DNA from 2 places in the Streptomyces sp. NPDC050264 genome. Region 2 is predicted to be linked to the other one. Evidence: riboswitches for the same ligand, from Rfam matches in the RefSeq annotation. Region 2 holds a riboswitch; the other holds the start of a gene.

The links. A riboswitch is a leader RNA that binds a small molecule or an ion and turns the genes downstream of it on or off. The one in region 2 is predicted to bind cyclic di-AMP.
Positions count from the first base shown of each region.
Region 1: it holds a riboswitch for cyclic di-AMP, as region 2 does, so the genes downstream of both, AB0J02_RS34710 (M23 family metallopeptidase) here and AB0J02_RS04845 (LysM peptidoglycan-binding domain-containing M23 family metallopeptidase) in region 2, are expected to answer to the same signal.

Region 1 covers NZ_JBFAKV010000025.1:139,114-142,131, reverse strand. Annotated here, with positions in the region: gene AB0J02_RS34715 (GntR family transcriptional regulator) at 1-421, opposite strand, end outside; gene AB0J02_RS34710 (M23 family metallopeptidase) at 645-1,433, opposite strand; cyclic di-AMP (ydaO/yuaA leader) riboswitch at 1,446-1,610, opposite strand; gene AB0J02_RS34705 (pitrilysin family protein) at 1,860-3,018, opposite strand, start outside.
Region 2 covers NZ_JBFAKV010000002.1:472,623-475,640, reverse strand. Annotated here, with positions in the region: gene AB0J02_RS04850 (SGNH/GDSL hydrolase family protein) at 1-27, opposite strand, end outside; gene AB0J02_RS04845 (LysM peptidoglycan-binding domain-containing M23 family metallopeptidase) at 149-901, opposite strand; cyclic di-AMP (ydaO/yuaA leader) riboswitch at 905-1,090, opposite strand; gene AB0J02_RS04840 (tyrosine-protein phosphatase) at 1,457-2,254, shown strand; gene AB0J02_RS04835 (DUF6126 family protein) at 2,261-2,434, opposite strand; gene AB0J02_RS04830 (XRE family transcriptional regulator) at 2,427-3,018, opposite strand, start outside.

The sequences.
Region 1 (3,018 bases), on a different contig from region 2:
GGCTGCCGGAGGCCTGCGCGAGGGTCTCGTGGAACCAGCCGCCCAGAGAGCGCAGATCCTCGCTCTGACCACGCCTGGAACGCTCCTGGCCCAGCCTGACGAGGCCGCGCAGGACTTTGAGATGGGCCTCGGTGCGGCGCTGTGCGGCGCGTGCGGCGCCCAGGGGTTCGAGCATCATGCGGATCTCCAGGAGGTCGGCCGCCTCCTGCTCGGTGGGCTCCGCCACGCACGCGCCCGCATGGCGCCGCGTGACGACGAAGCCCTCGGCCTCCAGGGTGCGCAGCGCCTCGCGGACCGGCACGCGCGAGACCCCGTAGCGGCGCGCGAGCAGTTCCTCGGTCAGCTTGCCGCCGCGCTCGTAGACACCCGCGACGATGTCGTCGCGGATCGCCGTGCATACCGAGTGCGCGGGAATGCGCATGACCCGACCTCCGTCTTAATCCCCGCGAAAAACGCGGTCGATCGACGCTTGTGCAAGCGCGATGGGCACCCGTTCGGCGCGCTTGCCCAGTGACTCTATTCCACCGTTCATGAATTTCCGACGGGAGGTCGGAATCCATGGATATTTTTTGGCCAGAAACGGTTCACGCACGCGAAAGCCCCGGCTCGATGAGCCGGGGCTTTCGCGTGGTGTCGCGGAGACGTCAGACGTTCACTCCGTGGGAGCGCAGGTACGCGACGGGGTCCATGTCCGATCCGTACTCGGCGGTCGTGCGGGCCTCGAAGTGAAGGTGCGGGCCCGTGGCGTTGCCAGTGGCACCGGAGAGGGCTATCTGCTGTCCGGGGGTGACCGCCTGGCCGACGGAGACACCGATGGACGACAGGTGACCGTACTGGGTGAACGTGCCGTCGTTCATCTTGATCACGACGTTGTTGCCGTACGCGCCGCCCCAGCCGGCTTCGACGACAGTGCCGGAGCCGACGGCGTGCACCGAAGTGCCGCTCGCCGCGTGGAAGTCGATGCCGGTGTGGCTGCCGGAGGACCACAGGCCACTGCTCGCCTTGTAGGCGGTGGAGACGTAGGAACCGGAGATCGGCGCCACGAAGGTGTTGAGGCGCTTGCGCTCGGCCTCACGGGCGGCGCGCTCCTTGGCCTCGCGCTCCTTCTTGGCCTTCGCCTCGGCCTCGCGCTTGGCCTCCTCGGCCTTCTTCTTGGCCTCGGCTTCGGCCTTCTTCTTGGCGGCGGCCTCGTCGGCGGCCTTCTTCTGTGCGACTGCCTGCGCGTCGATCTGGGCGGCCAGGGAGTCGCCGATGGCGATGGCCTGCGTCAGTCCGTTCTGCTCGGGGACCGCGTTGTCGGCGGCGAGAGCCGGGGCGGCAAGGCCGCCGATGACACCGGTCGTGGTGAGGGCCGCGACTCCGGCGACCTGCGCGGTGGTACGCGTGAGACGGCTCGGGCGACGGTGCTTCCCGGTGGCACGGGTGAACGCCATGTAGTGGCTGATCCTTTCCTTCCCTCTCGCCTACCGGGTTAGCTGACGGGTTCGGAGCAGGAAGGTCTCCTACGGGCTCCCTCCCCTTACGGGAAGAGCGCCCGATTCACCCCAGGGACTGCGGTGGGTCCCCGGCTCCCCTGGCTCGCGCCGTGGGGGACTCGGCGATGACTGTCCGGTGTCGCGGGCGCGACGCGTGTCTGGCGAACAGCCGGACCGACGCTAAGCGGAACATCTTTTCAGCAACAAACGGATCCTGTGTTTTGTAGTGCACGCCACAGGGCAGACAGGCAACCTCCGCCCCAATTCGGACATAAGAGATCCATGGTCGATCGGGGACGAACGTGCGCGCCAGCACGAAGCCCCGGTGACCGCTGCTCGAGTTCCAGCGGCCTCCGGGGCTTCGTACGACGTACGGGAGTGCGGTCAGCCGGTGACCACCGTCACCTCGCCGATACCGAGGGCCCTGACGGGCTCCTCGATCTGCGCGGCGTCGCCCACCAGGATCGTCACCAGACGGTCCGCCGGGAAGGCGCTCACGACGGCCGCGGTGGCCTCCACGGTGCCCGTCTCGGCGAGTTGACGGTACAGCCGGGCCTGGAAGTCGTCCGGCAGCTGCTGCTCGACCTGGTCGGCGAGGGTGCCCGCGACGGCCGCGGCGGTCTCGAACTTGAGCGGGGCCACACCCACCAAGTTCTGCACCGCGGTGTCCCGTTCGGCGTCCGTGAGGCCCTCCGCCGCCAGCGTGCGCAGCACCTTCCAGAGGTCGTCGAGCGCGGGCCCGGTGTTCGGGGTGTCCACGGAGCCGCTGATGGCGAGCATCGCCGCACCCGTCCCGTCCGGCGCGGAACGCAGCACCTGGGCGAAGGAGCGCACACCGTAGGTGTAGCCCTTTTCCTCGCGCAGGACGCGGTCCAGGCGCGAGGTGAGCGTGCCGCCGAGGCAGTACGTGCCGAGGATCTGCGCGGCCCACACACGGTCGTGCTTGTCGGGCCCGATGCGGCCGATGAGCAGCTGTGTCTGCACCGCTCCCGGGCGGTCCACGACGATGACCCGGCCGGTGTCGTCCGCGGTGACGGGCGGGAGGGGGCGGGGCTCCGTCGTGTCGCCCGTCCAGGCGCCGAGCGTGTCCTCGAGAAGGGTGTCGAGGTCGGTGTCCGTCAGGTCGCCGACCACGACGACCGTCGCGGTGGCGGGGCGTACGTGCTTCTCGTAGAAGGCGCGCACGGCCGCCGCGTCGATGGCGGTGACGGTCTCCTCGCTGCCCTGGCGCGGGCGCGACATACGCGCGCCGGCCGGGAAGAGCTGCTTGGAGAGCTCCTTGGCGGCACGGCGGCCCGGGTTGGCGCTCTCGTGCGGGATCTCGTCCAGCCGGTTGCGCACGAGACGCTCGATCTCGCTGTCCGAGAAGGCGGGCGCCCGCAGGGCGTCGGCCAGCAGGGCCAGGCCCTTCGGAAGGCGCGAGACGGGCACCTCCAGGGAGACGCGGACGCCCGGGTGGTCGGCGTGCGCGTCCAACGTGGCGCCGCAACGTTCCAGTTCGGCCGCGAACTCCTCCGCGGAGTGCTTGTCGGTGCCTTCGTTG
Region 2 (3,018 bases):
GCTGAATGATCTCGATTCGTTTGCCACGACCACACATCTTTCACCCTCGGGTGTGGCCTACGCGACCGTAACCAGGGGTTGACGAGCGGTGAGAAAACGCACTCGGCTCCCGGGGAATAACCCGGGAGCCGATCGGATCGCGCTCGAATCAGATCGAGACGCCGTGCTCGCGCAGGTACGCCAGCGGGTCGACGTCCGAGCCGTAGCTCGGGGACGTACGGATCTCGAAGTGCAGGTGCGGGCCGGTCACGTTGCCGGTGGCGCCGGAGAGGCCGATCTGCTGGCCCGCGGTCACGGTCTGCCCCGCGGAGACGCCGAGCGAGGACATGTGGGCGTACTGGGAGTAGCGGCCGTCGGCGTGCTGGATGACGACCTCGTTGCCGTAGGCGCCGTCCCAGCCGGCCGAGACGACGGTGCCGGCGCCGACCGCCTTGATGGCGGTGCCGGTGGGCACGACAAAGTCGGTGCCGGTGTGGTAGCCGCTGGACCACATGGAACCGGACGAGTGGTACGGCGTGCCGATGGAGCCGTCGACGGGCTTCACGAAGTCCGCGGTGCTGCTCGCCCGGGAGGCCGAGGCGGTGCTCGCGGCCGCGCCGTTCAGGGTGAGCTTCATGCCCGGCTTGATGACGCCCGCGTCGGAGCCGACGACGTCCTTGTTGGCGTCGTACAGCTTCTGCCAGCCGCCGTCGACGTTCTGCGCGTCGGCGATCTTCGAGAGCGTGTCACCGGACTTGACGGTGTACGTCTTCGCGTCGGTCGAGGCGGAGTCGGTCGCCGCGTGGGCGCCGGTGGCACCGATGAGCGGCAGGGCGAGCGCGGCGCCACCGGCCGACGCGACGGCGGCGGCGCGGGTGACGCGCTGGGACTTGGGGCGGCGGTGCTTTCCCTTGGCGGGCATGACGAGTTTCCTCTCCGTCGCCTACGAGGTGAGCTGTCGGGTTCGGGCTGGAGCTGCCCGGCCGGGCCCTTTCACGGACACGACTTCACCCCTAGCCGCATGGGGAATTCCCTCGGCGGCGCACTGCCTGTGGGTCCCCCGTTCCTGCCGTCACGGGTCGTTGTTCGGAATTCCGGGCGGTGGCAGGACTAGGCGTTCCGTCCGGAGTGAGTGGCGACCGTAAGGCAGCGCGAAAGGCGGTGACAAGCGCCGAAATCACCTCTGGGTCCGCTTTCTTGATCGTCTGGGCGTTTTCTGTGTCACCCTGCGTCGACTCAGGGGCTTTGCCGGCGCCTTACTTTCAGGAATTCAGAGGAAGAGAATTTCCGGCGGCCACCACGGACCGTTACGGCTATGAGCCTGCTCACGCGCCTGTACCCAATGTCCCTTTATTTACGGACGGTTGATGTGAAGTATGAGCAAAACGGACAGATGGTTTACTCGGGAACCCGTGTCGTATCGTCAGGAGCGCGTCCGCCGGCGAGCGACGCCGGAGCCCGACCGGGAGGAGCCCCCGTGACACAGCACGCCCCGTCCACCGAGCCCGAGCTGTCCGGAGTGCGCAACTTCCGCGATGTGGGCGGTCTCCCGACCGTGGACGGCCGGCGCGTGCGTCCGGGCGTGCTCTACCGCAGCGGCCATCTCGCCCACGCCACCGCCGAGGACGCGGCGTTCCTCGCCGGGCTCGGCCTGCACACCGTCTTCGACTTCCGCAACGCCGCGGACCAGCGCCTCGAGGGCGCCGACGTCGAACTGCCGGGCGTGCGCAATGTGAACCTGCCGCTGACCGACCCCGCCGACGGCGCCGAGTTCTGGCAGATGGTCCGCGACGGGGACATAGACCAGCTGCGCACCCTCCTGTCCGAAGGCCGCGCGGCGAACCGCATGATCACGTCGTACCGCTCGATCATCTCCCTGCGCACCGCCGAGCACAGCCGCGTGCTGCACGCGCTCGCCGAGGACAGCGTGCCCGCCCTGATGCACTGCGCGGCGGGCAAGGACCGCGCGGGCCTGTCGATCGCGGTGACGCTGCTCGCCGTCGGCGTGGAGCGCGACGCCATCGAGACGGACTACCTGGAGTCGAACGCGAAGCACCGCCGCTACAAGGTGCGCCGCAGCAGCGCGGCGAGCGACGCCTACTCCCCCGAGGTCATGGAGTTGCTCAGCCCGCTCTTCGACGCCCGCGCCGCCTACCTGCACGCGGCCTTCGAGACCATCGAGCAGACCTGGGGCGGCGCGGACCGCTACTTCGAAGAGGGTCTGGGGCTCACCGCGGCCGACCGCGACCGGCTGCGCGAGCGCCTCCTCGTCTGAGCCGCGCTACTGGCCCCCGCCCAGCGTGAACAGCAGGTAGACGAAGGCGGCGAAGGCATGTCCCGCGAAGACGTACACGAGGACCCGCACCCAGATACCGCGCGGCAGCTTGTCCTCGATGTCCCGCCGGGCGGGCTGTTCCCCGGCGCCGTGCTCGGTCGCGTCACTCACGTCAGCCATGTCGGGCCTCCCGGATCGGACCGGCCGCGGGGCCGAGGCACAGCGCGGCGGTCGGGCTCTGCAGCAGGGTGTGTACGAACAGGAGCTCGGCCCCGCCCCGGTCCGCGGCGGCGATCCGGTGCGGGGTGAGCGAGTCGAAGTGCGCGCTGTCCCCGGGGTCGAGCCGGTAGGACGTGTCCCCGAGGCGCAGTCGCAGCCGCCCTTCGAGGGCGTAGAGCCACTCCTCGCCGGGGTGCACGCGCACGATGTCGCCCTGCGATCCGTACGGCACGTGGACCCGCAGGGCCTGCATGCCGCGGCCGGGAGAACCCGCCTGGAAGTACGTCCAGCCGCCGGCCTCGGTCGCCTCCATGGCGTCGGCCCGGACCACGGCGTCGCGGTCGGCGGGGGTCTCGCCGAGCAGTTCGGAGACCGTCGTACCGTAGATACGGGCAAGGGCGAGCAGCATCGGCAGCGACGGCTGCCGCTGCCCGGTCTCCAGACGCGACAGATGCGCCGGTGACAGGCCCGCGGAGCGGGCGGCGACCTCCAGGGTGAGGGCGGCGCGGCGGCGCAGGGCACGCAGCTGGGGCGCGACGGCGGGC